2 regions of the Chromobacterium indicum genome follow, and region 1 is predicted to be linked to the other one. Evidence: riboswitches for the same ligand, from Rfam matches in the RefSeq annotation. Region 1 holds a riboswitch; the other holds the start of a gene.
What was found. Region 1 has a riboswitch for glycine ahead of VA599_RS00570 (trimeric intracellular cation channel family protein). Riboswitches for the same ligand answer to the same signal wherever they lie in the genome.
Positions count from the first base shown of each region.

Region 2: it holds a riboswitch for glycine, as region 1 does, so the genes downstream of both, gcvT (glycine cleavage system aminomethyltransferase GcvT) here and VA599_RS00570 (trimeric intracellular cation channel family protein) in region 1, are expected to answer to the same signal.

Region 1 covers NZ_JAYFSJ010000001.1:89,296-96,980, forward strand. The annotation lists gene nirK (copper-containing nitrite reductase) at 278-1,708, shown strand; gene VA599_RS00555 (formylglycine-generating enzyme family protein) at 1,705-2,481, shown strand; gene VA599_RS00560 (SCO family protein) at 2,478-3,053, shown strand; gene VA599_RS00565 (TIGR02117 family protein) at 3,063-3,752, opposite strand; gene VA599_RS00570 (trimeric intracellular cation channel family protein) at 3,963-4,577, opposite strand; glycine riboswitch at 4,729-4,826, opposite strand; glycine riboswitch at 4,831-4,916, opposite strand; gene VA599_RS00575 (DUF3141 domain-containing protein) at 4,982-7,588, opposite strand.
Region 2 covers NZ_JAYFSJ010000003.1:215,043-222,727, forward strand. The annotation lists gene gcvP (aminomethyl-transferring glycine dehydrogenase) at 1-911, opposite strand, end outside; gene gcvH (glycine cleavage system protein GcvH) at 1,080-1,466, opposite strand; gene gcvT (glycine cleavage system aminomethyltransferase GcvT) at 1,531-2,619, opposite strand; glycine riboswitch at 2,661-2,759, opposite strand; glycine riboswitch at 2,774-2,864, opposite strand; gene VA599_RS05820 (amino acid permease) at 3,038-4,321, opposite strand; gene gluQRS (tRNA glutamyl-Q(34) synthetase GluQRS) at 4,655-5,539, opposite strand; gene fdxA (ferredoxin FdxA) at 5,644-5,967, shown strand; gene cheD (chemoreceptor glutamine deamidase CheD) at 6,036-6,647, opposite strand; gene VA599_RS05840 (protein-glutamate methylesterase/protein-glutamine glutaminase) at 6,644-7,685, opposite strand, start outside.

The DNA of each region.
Region 1 (7,685 bases):
TCCACCAATTTCCAGCCCCGGCTTTCGCCGGGGCTTTTCATTGCCTGAAAGGGCATTCTGCAAAAAAGCGACGGGCGCTTAGCGGCGGCTTGTTCTGCATCAAGCAATCATGCCATTGATATTTTCCTCGAGGACCCAATCCGGCAGACTTTAACATGTATTGATTATGCATTTTAAGGCGGGCCCTTGCGCCCGCGGTGTCAGTCTGGCGTGTCCGGCGGCTGTGTCCTTGCTGCATTCGCCTCCGGCTCGCCGATATCAGGCGAGGAGTGTTGCGGTGAAAAGATTGCTGAAGAACGGATTTTCCTTGTCCGGCGTTTTGGCGGCGGCGCTGTCCTGTTTGGCCGCGCCGGCGGGCGCAGGGCCCTTGCCGATCGTCCATCAGGCACTGGTGGCGCCGCCCATGATGCCGCCGCCGATCACGCGCAAGACGCCGGCCCGGGTGGTGGTGGATTTGACGGTGGAGGAGGTGGAGCGCGAGATCGCGCCGGGTTCTCGCTACATGTTCTGGACCTTCGGCGGCACGGTGCCGGGCAAGATGATACGGGTGAGGACCGGCGATACCGTGGAGCTGCATCTGAAGAATCTGGCCAGCAACAAGCTGCCGCACAACATCGACCTGCACGCGGTCACCGGGCCGGGAGGCGGCGCGCCGCAGACGCTGGTGGCGCCGGGCAATCAGGCGGTGTTCAGCTTCAAGGCGCTGAATCCGGGCCTCTATGTCTACCACTGCGCCACTGCGCCGGTGGGCATGCACATCGCCAACGGCATGTACGGCATGATTCTGGTGGAGCCGGAAAAGCCGCTGCCCAAGGTGGATCGCGAGTACTACGTGATGCAGGGCGAATTCTACACCGGCACCGGGTATCGGGCCGGCGGGCTGCAGCCCTTCGACATGCAGAAGGCGATAGATGAAAAGCCGACCTATGTGCTGTTCAACGGCGCCGACCGCGCGCTGGCCGGCAACAAGGCGCTGACGGCCAAGGCCGGTGAAAAGGTCCGGATCTACTTCGGCGTCGGCGGTCCCAATCTCGCTTCCAGTTTCCACATCATCGGCGCGATCTTCGACAAGGTGTACAACGAGGGCAGCGCCCATTTCCAGCGCAATGTGCAGACCACGATGGTGCCCGCCGGGGGCTCGGCCATCGTCGAGTTCACGCCCAGGGTGCCGGGCAGCCTGACCCTGGTCGACCATTCGCTGACGCGGGCTTTCAACAAGGGGGCGATCGGCCTGTTGACGGTCAGCGGCCCCGAGCGGCCCGACATCTATTCCAAGGGCGTGATCAGCGCGCTGGGCGCGGCGTCGCCGGTGTCGGCAAGACCTTCCCTGGGCGAAGGCGCGCCGGTCAACGCCGAGCCGCCGCAAACGCACGAAGCGGCGCCGACCGATCATGGCCGGGCGGTGTTCAGCAAAAACTGCGTGGTCTGCCACCAGGCCAATGCGCAGGGACTGGACGGCGTGTTTCCGCCGCTGGCCAATTCCGATCTGATCCAGAAGCGTCCTCTGGAGGCGGCCAGGATCATCCTTGGCGGCCGCGCGGGGCCGATCACCGTCAACGGCGTCAATTACAACGGCGTGATGCCCGCGCTGGACTTGTCGGATCAGGAGGTGGCCGACGTGCTCAACTATGTCAGCACGCAATTCAACCATGGCAAGCCGGTGGTCACGGTGGACGAGGTGAAGACGCTGCGGGCGCAGCGGCAATGAGCGCGCGCCTGGCGCTCGCGCTGGCGTGTTGCGGGCTGTTGGCGTGGCATGCGGCGCGGGCCGCCGATTATGAGGCGGTATCCGGCGGGGCTTTTCGCAGCGCTTTGTCTCCGGATGGCGCGACCGTGGCGGTCAAACCATACCGGCTGAGGGCGAGGCCAGTCACCAACGGCGAGTTCCTGCGCTTCGCGCAGGTGCATCCGGCGTGGCGGCGCGGGGTGGTTCCCGCCCTGTATGCCGGGGGTGGATATCTCGCCGACTGGCGCGCCGCTGACGACTTTGGCGATCTGCCTGCAGATGCGCCGGTCACCCGCGTCAGCTGGCATGCGGCGCGCGCCTATTGCCGCAGCGAGGGCGCCCGCCTGCCCGCGTGGCACGAGTGGGAGATGGCGGCAGCGGCCGATGCCGGCCGCCGCGACGCCCGGGATGATCCGCAGTGGCGGGCGCGCATCCTGCAATGGTACGCGCAGCCGACTGGGCGGCTGCTGGCGCCGGTGGGGCGAGAGCCCAATGTCTGGGGCGTCAGCGACTTGCATGGTTCCATCTATGAGTGGGTGGAGGATTTCAACGGCCTGTTCGTCACCAGCGACAGCCGATCCCAAGGGGAGCAGCGCACGCTGGCCACCTGCGGCGCGGCGGCCTTGTCGCTGGGCGACCGGGAAAATTACGCGATCCTGATGCGCATCGCGATGCTGGCGGCGCTGAACGCCGCCGACACCGTGGGCACGGTGGGTTTCCGCTGCGCCAGGGATGAATCGGAGGAAAGACCATGAGGGGATGGAAAGGCGGCCTGGCCGCATGTTTGCTGGCGCTGGCGTCGAGCGGGGGCTGGGCGGGAAATGATCTGCCGGGCGATTCGTTGTACCGGCTGGATGCGCCGCTGACCACTCAGCGCGGCGACGCGCTGCAGTTCTCGGATCTGGCCGGCAAGCCGGCGCTGATCACCATGTTCTACGGCGATTGCAAACTGGCTTGTCCGATCGTGATGGAGGGCGTGAAATCCATCATCGCCGCGCTGCCGGCCAGGGACAGGGATCGGGTGACGGTGTTGATGGTGAGCCTGAATCCAGGGGCGGACACGCCGGTAAGTTTGTCGCATCTGGCGGGCGAGCACGGAATCCGGGCGCGGAACTGGCTGCTCGCGGTCGGCAAGTCGGATGAAGACACCCGCGGCGTCGCCGCCGCGCTGGGCATACGCCATCGGCGGCTGGAAAGCGGCGAGATCAACCACTCCACCCGCATCGTGGTGACGGACCCGCAGGGCAGGATCGTAGCCTCCACCGAGGATATCGGCCCCAAGCCCGATCCGGTGGTGGTCAAGGCCCTGCGCGCGCTGCTCAAGTAAGGGAGGCGATCACTTTTCCAGTTGCCAGAACAGCGGCTGGACGAAAGGGGACCACCGCGCGGTGCGCACGCCGGCCTCGGCCAGCGCGTCGCGCGTCCATTGGTTGCAGGTGACGATGGGGTTGTAGCGGCCATGGGCGGGGTAGAAGGCGTCGTTGTCGCCGTAGTGATAACCCTTTTCCTGTCGTGCCTGGCCGTTGGCGTCAAAAGGCGCGCTGCGGCGGATGAAGTCAACCAGCCGGCGGTATTGTTCTGGACTGAGCAGAATGCGCCGGGTGTCTTTGCCTTCCGTCGGCTGGGGCAGGTATTCCACGTGCAGCACGCTTTGGTCGAAAGCCAGCGCGGCCAAGGCTTTGCCGGCGCTCAGGTCTTCCCAGTTTTGAATGGTCAGGAAGAATACCTTGCTGCCCCAGCCGATGGAGATATAGGGCGAGCGCGCGTATTGATCGGGGCGGCGGATGTGTTCCGGAGGAAAGGCGGCGGACCAGTCCATCGCGTCGGTTTTGACCGGCATGATCAGGCTGGTGTGCACGCCATTGCTGTCCAGGTAGATGGGTATGCCGCCTGCGGGCGGCTGCCAGCTGCGGTTGGCGGGCAGCCAGCCCAGCGCCAGCGCGGCGAGCAGGTAGCAGATCAGTAGCGCGGGAATAACCAGCAGCAGGCGCAGAAGGTGGCGAAAGGCGATGCCGGAAATGTGCATGGTGTTGGCGAGCTTGTCGGGTATCGGATATCAGGGGAATCTTATTTACCTTGGGTTGCGGTGGGCTGTCAAATATCCATTTTCATTTCCCTGGCTGGAGTTTGGGACGCGCGCGAGGAAAGTGACATCCATGGTTGGGCATGGTTGTGGCGCAGCGCTGACGGCTGGAATGCGAAACACCCCGCTAGGGCGGGGTGTTTGTCTTGGGGCTCAGTGGTGGTCGTGCCGGTAGGCGAACACCGGAAGCTGCCATTCGCGCCACAGCGCGACTAGGCGCAGCGCCAGGCCGAAGGCGAAGCTGGCGATCACGTTCCAGTCATGGGGCATGGCCAGATGGTTGAGGCCCAGGTACAGGATGGCCACCAGCAGCGACACGCTGGCGTACAGCTCGCGGCGGAATACGATGGGCACGCGGTTGCACAGCACGTCGCGCAGAATGCCGCCGGCGATGCCGGTGATCATGCCGGCCATTACGATGATGACCGGGTGGTAGCCCATGCCCAGCGCCACGTCGCAGCCGATGATGGTGAACGCCACCAGGCCCAGCGCGTCCAGGATCAGGAACAGGCGGTTCAGATGGCGCATATAACGGGCGACCAGGACCGCGGCCAGGCCGCCGGCCACCACCAGCAGCACGTACTCCGGATGCTGGGTCCAGCCTATCGGGTAACGGCCCAGCACGATGTCGCGCACGGTGCCGCCGCCCAGCGCGGTGAGGAAGGCGATGACGGCTACGCCGAAAATGTCCATGTGGCGGCGGCCGGCCGCCAGCGCGCCGGTCATCGCTTCCGCGGTGATGGCGATCAGGTAGATCAGGGTCAGCATGATGAAATCTTATGGGGGTGGAACGATGGAATGCCAGCCGGAGCGATGGCGCGCGGATGACGGAAAACGGAAATGAGGCGCGAAAGGCTCGCGCCGAGGCATGGATGAGCGGACAAGGCAAACTCCTGGACGGTTTCCGGGTTGGGTAACAGCCTCTCCCCTTGTCCTTTTACCTGAGAGTTGCGCGGCCTTTGGCCGCTTGCCCCTTCGGTGGGCCGCGCGGGGCGGCCTCTCTCCAATCGGCTTGAATCGATACTGCGCTGCGGTACGTTTGCCTGAGCGATTATGGGAGCTTGCGTCTTCGGCGGGGGCGCGGCCCCTCTCTCCCGCAGAACCGGAATATTAGCTTTCGCTATTGCAATAGTCAATGCGGGAACCGAGTCGCCCCGGCTCCCGCGCATGGCTTAGGCCTTGCCCCGCTTGCCGGGCGCGGAAGCGGCCGGCGGCGTGCCTGGAGCCTGGCCGTTGGCCTTGCCCGCAGGCTTTTTCGCGGCGCTCGTCCGCGTGGCCGGCTTGGCTATCGGCTTGATTTCCTCCGATGTCGGCTTCGGCGCGGCGGGCTTGGCGGTTGTTGCCGGCGTTTTGGCTGCCGGCGAGGGTTTTGCCGTGGCCGGTTTGCTTGCCGGAGTGGTCTTGCGCGCTGCCGGCTTGACGGTTTTGGCCGATGGTTTGGCGGCGGATGCAGGCTTCGCCGGGGCAGCTTTGCTTGTCGCGGCCTTCGCGGAAACGGTTTTGCCGGAGACGGGCTTGGCCACGGGGAGCGAAACGGCGGGGGCGGCCTCGACTGGGACCGGCGAGAGGACCGCAGGCTCCGCTTCAGCCCGAGCTGCGGGAGAGGCGGCGTGGATCGCGGCGTCGAGCTCCAGCGTCTTGGCCACCTCATTCAGCCGCGACTGGTGCTCGGCCGGAATGGGACCGTTCAGCGCCATCAGATCGCGAGCCAGCAGCCAGGCCTGATGGCGGCGACGAGCATCCGGCAGCAGCAGAGGCAGGCCGCGCAGCGCGCGCGGCGCGTCCAGCCGTACCAGCGCCACCTGATGTCGGACGATGTCCTTCAATTGCATCAGCGTCAGCGGATACTCGTGGCGCACGTCGCGCATCACCCGGCGGATGGCGTTGAACGGCCGTTCGTCCACCACGCCGATGCCGATGCTGACGTAAAGCAGCAACCGCACGAAGCCGTCGGCCAGCGTGCCTTGCTCGAAGCTGGGGTCCAGCGCTTCGCGCTTCAGGCGCGCCAGTTCCCGGGTTTCCCAGGTCAAGGCTTGGTTGCGCGGCTCGCCGGCGGGGGCGACGCCGACCAGCGTGGCGAGCTGCGGCGATTCGTAGACGGCGCGGAACAGCTGCTCCTGCGCGGCGTCGCGCAGGTCGCGGTAGTGGTCCAGCGACTGAACGATGAAGCCGGACAGCTGTTCCTGCCACAGCCACAGCGGATTGTCCGCCGCGACGGGCCGGCGTTGCTCGCGCACCTTGGCGGCGAGGTCCGGTAGCCACCACAGCCACGGGTTTTTCGGCGAGACCAGCGTCCGCTCCAGGCGGGCGGGGTGCAGCTCGCGCAGCAGGCGGGCGCTGGCCTCATTGCTGGCGGCGCGCAGCGCGGGGGAGACGTAGCGGTCGTACACGCCTTGGTTGATCTCGGACACGCGCTTCACCACTTCGAACGCGCGCTCGTCGTCGCGGCCGTCGTCCAGCGCCAGGATGTCGGACACCTCGCGCGCTTCGAAGCGGATGATGTAGCGGCCTTCGATGTATTCCTGGCCGGGCGCGTCGGGCGCGATGTCGTCGATGACGGCCTCGTACAGGCCGGGAGCCAGCACGTCGATCAGGTCCAGCGCGCTGGCGAATTCGCTGTGCTCTTTGTTGGCGACGCCGGCGGAGACGAAGATGCCGAGATGGCCCACCTTGTTGTGCAGGCAATAGACGATGGTCTGCTCGTTATTGCGGATGTCCTCGGCGCTGTCGTACAGGTCGGCGATCCAGTTCAGCGCTTGCTGCGGCGGCGTGATGTTATCGCCCCAGGATGCGAACACCATGATGGGCGAGCGGATGTTGCGCATGTCCACCCGTGCCTTGCCGTCATGGCTGGTGATCTTGCCGTGGACCAGCTCGTTGCCGACAAACAGCTTCTGGGTGATCCATTCCATTTCCGCCTTGTTCAGCAGGTAATGGCCGCCCCACCAGCGTTCGAAGTCCAGATAGCGTTGCGGCTCGGTGTCGATCTTGGCGTACAGATTGTAGGACTTCTTCCACAGGGTATTGGCCGGATCCAGCTTCTCGAAGTTCTCGACCAGATGGGCTCCGTCGAAATGGCCGTTGCCCAGGTCGCCGGCCAGCGACGCGGTCCAGGTGCCGCCGTTCAGGCCGCCGGCGTAGCGCATCGGGTTCTTGCCGCGCACGCCGGCCCAGTACGACAGCGGCGATCCGGCCAGCAGGATGGGGCCGACCAGTTCCGGCGCCACCGACGCCAGCATCGCCAATGCCCAGCCGCCCTGGCAGTTGCCGATCACGAAGGGCTTGCCGTCGCTGTCCGGGTGCAGCTCGTTGACGCGTTTGAGGAAGTGTCCTTCGGCCTTGGCCACGCTTTCTATGGTCTGGCCTGGCACCGGTTGGGGGAAGAACATCACGAAATAGCAGGGATGGCCCTGTTGCAGCGCGATGCCGATCTCGCTGTCCATCTTGAAGCCGCCGATGCCCGGCCCATGGCCGGCGCGGGGGTCGATGACGACGAAGGGGCGCTTGGCGGGATCGGTGGGCGGGCAGTTGGCCGGCGGCTGGATCGCCGCCAGCGCGTAGTTGGCCGGATCGGGCAGCTCACGGGCGTCCATGATGATCCGGTAGTCGAAAACCAGCACCGGAGGCTTGCCGCTTTCGCAGTGCTCCAGGTAGGCTTCGCCGCGGCGGTACAGCGTGTCCCAATACAGGATGCCGCGCTGGCAGGCGTCCAGCCAGTAATCAAACAACGGTTGAGGGAACGGGAACTTCCCGCCTTGAACTGCAGCAGTTGACCACATTGCAACCCCTTGTTCTTGAACGGTAGGAAAAGACGCGACGGCTCATCGCGAGCCATGGCCGTCACTGTACTCGTTATCTGCTGCGATGCAATAAATG
Region 2 (7,685 bases), on a different contig from region 1:
GCGTCGATGGACACGCCGATGATGCGGCCCGGCGCCGAGCGCTTCATCTCGTCCTTGAACGCGAAGTAAGCTGCGTGCGGGCCGCCGAAGCCCATCGGCACGCCGAAGCGCTGGGTATTGCCCAGGGCGATGTCGGCGCCCATTTCCGCCGGCGACTTCAGCGCCACCAGCGCCATCACGTCGGCGGCGACGGCGACCACGCCGCCCTTGGACTTGATAGCAGCGATGTGCGGGGTCAGGTCGATCAGATCGCCCGCTTCGCCCGGATACTGGAACAGCGCGCCGAAGTAGTCGCCGTTGCCGGCCTCTTCCGGATGGCCCTGCACCAGCTCGAAGCCGAAGTACTTGGCGCGGGTCTTCATCACGTCCAGCGTCTGCGGCAACACGCGGCTATCGACGAAGAAGCTGACGGATTTGGACTTGGACACGCGCTTGGCCATCGCCATCGCCTCGGCGGCGGCGGTAGCCTCGTCCAGCAGCGACGCGTTGGCCATTTCCAGGCCGGTCAGGTCTATCACCATCTGCTGGAAGTTCAGCAATGCTTCCAGACGGCCCTGTGCGATCTCGGCCTGGTACGGGGTGTAAGCGGTGTACCAGCCCGGGTTCTCCAGCACATTGCGCAGGATGACGGTGGGCGTCAGCACCGGATAGTAGCCCAGGCCGATGAAGGATTTGTTGACCACGTTCTTGGACGCTACCGCCTTCAGCGCGGCCAGCGCCTCGGCTTCCGGCTGCGGCGAGGGCAGATCCAGGCGGCGGTTCAGGCGGATGTCGGCCGGCAGGGTCTGGTCGACCAGCGCGTCGATGGACGGCAGGCCGACGGCGGCCAGCATCTCGGCGCGCTCGGCGTCGGACGGGCCAATGTGGCGGGCGATGAATTCGTGGCGATTGAAGAGTGCAGCAAGAGACATACAAAACCTTTCTTTTGCCACGAAAACCACGAAAGAACACGAACTGCATGGCGTCAAGCGCGCAGAGCCCCGTCAAAGAAGCAATATCGCACGTTTGCCTGTTTCGTGTTTTCCGTGGTTTTCGTAGCCAAAAAAAAGCCCCTGTCTGACGACCAGGGGCGTATCACATCAGGCGCCGATTTCCTTGGCGTAGGCGGCGGCGTCCATCAGGCCGTCCAGATCCGCGGCGTTGGCCGGCTTGATCTTGAAGAACCAGCCGTCGCCGTACGGATCGCTGTTGGCCAGCTCCGGCTCGCCTTCCAGCTCCTCGTTGACGGCGAGCACTTCGCCGGCGATCGGACAGTAGACGTCGGAAGCGGCCTTCACCGACTCCACCACGCCGGCCTGCTCATCCTTTGCCAGATTCTCGCCGGCTTTCGGCAGCTCGACGAAGACGATGTCGCCCAGCAATTCCTGCGCGTGCGCGGTGATGCCCACGGTGACGGAACCGTCGGCTTCCAGGCGCAGCCACTCGTGGCTGTCGACGTATTTCAGTTCGGCGGGAATGTTGCTCATCTTGAAGTTCTCCAGCTTAAGATCAGATCAATGGTGACGGCAGTCGCCTCAAGGCGCTGCCCGATTATTCGAAAACTTTCTTGCCGTTGCGCACGAAAGGCATCTTCACCACGCGCACATCGGTCAGCGTGCCGCGCAGATCCACCTGGGCGGCGGCGCCGGTGGCGGCCGGCACGCGGGCGATGGCGACGGAATGCTTCAGCGTCGGCGAGAAGGTGCCGCTGGTGATCACGCCTTCGCCCACGCCCTCCACCACCACCTTCAGGCCTTCGCGCAGCACGCCGCGGCCTTCCAGCACCAAGCCCACCTGCTTCATCTTCACGCCGGCGGCCTTTTGCGCCTCCAGCGCCTCGCGGCCGTTGAACTTGCGCTCGGCCGGCTCCCAGGCGATGGTCCAGCCCATGCCGGCTTCCAGCGGCGACACGGTCTCGTCCATGTCGTGGCCGTACAGATTCATGCCGGCCTCCAGGCGCAGCGTGTCGCGCGCGCCCAGGCCGATGGGAGAAACGCCGGCGGCTTGCAGTTGATTGAAGAAAGCGATGGCCTGGTCGGCCGGAACCATGATTTCCAGGCCGTCTTCGCCGGTATAGCCGGTGCGGGCATAGAACCATTCATCCTGCGGCAGACCCTGGAACACTTTCAGCGCGCGGATGGCGTCGGCCAGTTCCGGCTTCACGGCGCAGACTTTGTCTATGGCTTGCGGGCCCTGCACCGCCAGCATCGCCAGATCGCGGCGCACCTTCAGCGCCACGTCGAAGCCGGCCTTCTGGCTCTCCATCCAGGCCAAGTCTTTTTCGGTGGTGCCGGCGTTGACCACCATGCGGTAGCCGTAGGAAGTGAGATAGACGATCAGGTCGTCGACGACGGTGCCTTCCGGGGTCAGCATGCCGGAATACAGCGCCTTGCCCTCGAAGCCGAGCTTGGCAACGTCGTTGGCGATCAGTTTTTGCAGCCAGGCTTTGGCGTCGGAGCCGGTGATGTCGACCACCGTCATGTGGGAAACGTCGAACATGCCCGCGTCGGTGCGGACAATCTCATGCTCTTTCAGCTGGGAACCATAATGGATGGGCATTTCCCAACCGGCGAAATCGACCATCTTGGCGCCGGCGGCGAGGTGGGCTTCATACAGCGGAGTACGTTTCGGGGCCGTCATGGCGCGGTTCCTTCGAGCAAAGTGTGGATATCCTCTATCAACCACACCCCTCTGTCCCTGCACCTGAGATTTTCCGGCCGGATAAGCCGTTAGCCCCTTCGGTGGACGCCGCGCGGGCGCCGCTCTCCAGATTGCGCGAACCGGCTGCCGCCGGCCCGATGATACAGTCCTTTTGCCTGAGCGATTGCGGGTGCGCTTGCGCCTTCGGCGGCGGCCGAAAAGCCGCTCTCTCCTGTATGATCCGGCGATTATGGTGTCAATATCCGGGCCTTGGCAAGCCAATATTATTTCTATATCAAACAGTCTGGATAAATGTTTTTCAAGGAAAAAAACCGCTCATTTTCATGCATCAAAATGGTTCGAAAACGAAAAAAGCGCAGGCTATCGCGCTGCGCTTTTTCGCTCATCGGGACACCGGTCAATCTCCAGCGAACCGCTCCTTCAACTGCCAGACATAGATGGGCAGACCCATCAGCAACAGCAGCATGCCCCACATCACGATGTCGGCGCCGGAGCCGTACAGCGCCCACAGCGAATAGACGAAGCCGATGCCGGCGAAGAAGCCGGGCGCGACGTAATCCTTGGGCGAGAACTCCTTGCCGCGCATCAGCATGATCGCGATCAGCGCCATCGAGCAGAAGGCATACGGCAACAGCGTGGTGGCGGTGGCCAGCAGGATGATGAACTCGAAGATCTTCACGCCGCTGTCGCCGCCGGCATACTTCATCGCCATCAGAATGGTGACCAGCGCGCTGGACAGCACCAGGCCGAAGATGGGCACGCCGGCCGCGTTGCGCTGGTCGAAACGGCTGGGGAACAGGCCATCCTTGGCCGCGGCCGCCGGCACGTGCGCCTGCATCAGGCTCCAGCCGTTGAGCGCGCCGAAGCAGGACACCACCGCGCCGAAGCCCACCAGCCAGTAGCCCCAGTCGCCCCACATCAGTTTGGCCGCGTCGGCGAACGGCGCCTGCGAAGCCGCCAACGTATCCGCCGGCATCAGGCCCATCAACGACACCGTGGACAAGATATAAAGCACGGTGGCCAGCAAAGTGCCGATCACGGTGGCGCGTGGGATGGTCTTCTCCGGCTCCACCACGTCGCCGGCCGGCACCGATGCCGACTCCAGGCCGAGGAAGGCCCACAAGGTCAGCGCCATTGTCGCGGACAACGAAGACAGCAGCGGCTTGTTGTGCGGATTGAATGCCAGGTTTTCCGGCTGGAAATGGAAGAAGCCGATGAAGGTGACCGCCGCCAACGGCAGCAGCTTCAGCAGCGTGGTCACCACCGCCACCACGCCGGAGCTGCGCGCGCCGCGGCTGTTGATCCAGGTGACGATCCAGATCAGGCCGATGGCGACCGCCCCCGCCAGCGGCTCGTTGTGCCCCAATACCGGGAAAAACACCTGCATATAGCTGGTGGCCGCCACCGCCAGCGCGGCGTTGCCGGCCCATAGCGCGATCCAGTAGCCCCAGGCGATCCAAAAGCCGGCGAAATCGCCGAAGCCCGCGTGGATGTAGGCGTAAGGTCCGCCCTCGCGCGGCAGAATGGCCGACAGGCGGGCGAACACCAGCGCCAGGCAGATGGCGCCGCAGGAGGTCAGCAGCCAGCCCAGCATCGACACGCCGCCGAACGGCGCCAACGAGGCCGGTAGCAGGAAAACGCCGGAGCCTATCATATTGCCCACCACCAGGGCGGTGCACATCCAGACTCCGAGCGAGCCCTTCTTTTGAGTGGAACTGTTTTCGTTCAAACCTGACTCTCCGTGGGAACGAAAGCATCGCGCGCCGGGATAGTCACACCCGGCGTCAGACATGCGGAAAAGGTCAAAACCGCATCGACAGGCCTATGGGCCATGGCTTCAAGATAGCCGAAGCCAGAACGCTCGGCTGCGCCGCAACCGGGTGCGGCCTGCCGCCGCGCCAAAAAAAGGGCGCATTAAAACACAGTTTTGACGTAAAAACATGTCGCATTGACGATTTTTTTCATCAAAAAACCGTTAGCAGGCAGATGCTTATGTCATTAACGTGGAAAATCGTCAGGAATGAGGAAGTTGCAAGGGGCCGGCCGGCACGCGGCTCAATGACCAATTCGCCGCCGCCCAGCGCCACAGATCGTCCAGGCTCTCGCAACCCGCCGGCGGGACATGGCCCAGCAGCTCAAGCGCCGCGCGCAACTGCCGCGCGGCATCGCCAGTCGATATCGCCGGCGCCAGCGTCTGCTTGGACAATTTCTCGCCGGCTGCGTTGGTCAGCACCGGCAGGTGGCAATAACCTGGCGCGGGCAGGCCGAGCGCGTCGTAAACCGCCAGCTGGCGCGGCGTGGACACCAGCAGATCGGCGCCGCGGACGATGTCGGTGACGCCCTGCTCCGCGTCATCCACCACCACCGCGAGTTGATAGGCCCAGAAGCCGTCGGCGCGCAGCAACACGAAATCGCCGATGTCGCGCGCCAGGTCCTGCCGGTACGCGCCCTGCAGCCTGTCGTCCACCACCCGCTCCCCTTCGGCCACGGCCAAACGCCAGGCCCGGCCCTCGCGGCCGCCGGGGCAGCCGCGCCGGCAGGTGCCCGGGTAAACATAGCCATCCAAGCCGCGCCGGGCATGCGCGGCGATTTCCTTGCGGGTGCAGCAGCAGGCGTAAGCTTGGCCGGAGGCGGCCAACCGTTCCAGCGCGGCGCGGTACAAGCCATGGCGGCGGCTCTGGTACGCCACCTCGCCGTCCCACTCGAAGCCGAAAGCCTCCAGCGTGCGCAGGATGTCGTCGGCCGCGCCCGGCACCTCGCGTGGCGGATCCAGATCCTCCATCCGCAGCAGCCATTCGCCGCCGCGGCTGCGCGCTTCCAGGTAGCTGCCGACGGCGGTGCTGAGCGAGCCCGCGTGCAGCAGGCCGGTGGGACTGGGGGCGAAACGGCCCCGGTAGATCGCATTGGACATCTTGAGGAATTTGCCGGAGCGTCAGAAAGGAAATTTACCGCTAAAATGACGATTATCCCGAATCACGATCCAGCCTTACTGAGGATACACGAATGGCGTACGTTGTAACCGATGCCTGTATCAAATGCAAATACACCGACTGCGTCGAGGTCTGCCCGGTCGACTGCTTCCGCGAAGGCCCCAACTTCCTGGCGATAGACCCGGACGAGTGCATCGACTGCTCGCTGTGCGTGCCTGAATGCCCTGTCAGCGCCATCTACGCTGAAGACGACGTGCCCAAGGACCAGCAAGGATTCATCGCGCTCAACGCGGAACTGGCCAAGAACTGGCCTAGCATCGTCGAGCGCATCGATCCGCTGCCCGACCACGCGGACTGGGCCGACGTGAAGGACAAGCTGCCCCATCTGGAACGCTAACCCGCATTCCGCTCAAAACCAGAGGCGGCCTTCCGGCCGCCTTTTTCGTTCCGGGCCCGCTCGCCGGCTCAGATGAACAGATCGATGTCGCCGGTCCTGGCTCCTTCGTTCTGATCCACGATGCGGCCGCGATACGGCTGCTCTTGCTTGATCGCCGCGCTGGTGCGCTTCAATTTCTTGATCAGCACCTTGCCCGTCTCCGTGAAGAAATACACCTTGCGCGCGTACTCCCCCAATAAATCCTCGGCCAAGATGGGAATCTGCTCGTTGGCCAGGTAGGTGCGGATGAAATGGCTGTTGCGCTCCCCCACCCTGACCATCGTCATGCCGTCCAGCACATTGCCGGCTCCGAAAATCTTGGCCTCCAACCGGTTGCGCATCGCGCCGAGCTTTTGCATGTCGGTGATCAGCAACTCCATCGCGTTGACGCCGAAGCGGGCGGCAGACGCGCCGGAACCCAGCTCCAGCGAGCCTTCGGGCAACAAAAAGTGGTTCATGCCGGCCACGCCGGAGAGGCGGTCGCTCAGGCATACCGATACGCAAGAACCCAGCAGCGTCACCAGCAGCCTGGGTTGGTTGGTGGCGTGGAACTCGCCGGGAAACACCTTGACCGCCATGATCTGGAAATGCTTGTCGTAGTACTGGTGGCTGTAGCTGGGCGCCGGATCGGCATGGCTCATGTAATCGCCCCTTCGGCGTGGCCCTGCAGGCACTCGACCACCTTTTCCGCCAACCGGCTCAAAGGATGCACATGCATCACCGCGCCTATCTTGAACGCCTCGCGCGGCATGCCGTATACCACGCAGCTGGCCTCATCCTGCCCGAAGGTGGCGGCGCCGGCGTGGCGCATCTGCAACAAGCCTTCCGCGCCGTCCTTGCCCATGCCGGTGAGGATCACGCCGATGGCCTTCTTGCCCAACAGCCTGGCCGCGGATTCGAACAAGGGATCCACCGCCGGGCGATGGCGGTTGACCCTCTCCCCCTGGTCCAGCGCGATCCGGTAACCGCCGCCGGCGGCCGGGGCCACCCGCATGTGGGAGTGGCCCGGCGCGATGTAGGCGACCCCGGGCCGCACCGCCTCGCCCTCCTCAGCCTCCTTCACCCGTATCGGGCATAGCCTGTCCAGGCGCATCGCGAAAGTGAAAGTGAAATGCTCGGGCATGTGCTGAACGATCAGAATGGGCGGTCCATCGGCCGGCATGCCCATCAGAAAGTCCTTGATCGCCTCGGTTCCTCCGGTAGAGGCCCCGACGAATACCAGCACATCCTTTCTCAGCGGCGCGGCCACTCCCATCCTCCTCGCCGACCTCGGCGGGAGGAAGCGGCGTGGTTGTCTCAACCTGGCCTCGGCGGCCGCTCTGAGCTTCTCGCGTATGTCCTCCGCGTATTCCTGCATATGCCGCGCGATGTCGTTGGCCGGTTTGTGGATGAAATCGACGGCGCCGATCTCGAGCGCCGCGAGCGTGGTTTCCGATCCCGCATCGGTGAAGGACGAGATCATCAGCACCGGCGTCGGCCTCAGCCGCATCAGGCGGCGCAGGAACTCCAGCCCGTCCATCCGCGGCATTTCCACATCCAGCGTCACCACGTCGGGATTGGTTTCCCGTATTTTCTCCCGGGCGATGATGGGATCGGCCGCCGTCGCCACCACCTCCATGTCCGGCGCCTCGTTGACGATGGCGGTCAGCAGGCTGCGCACCAGCGCAGAATCGTCGACC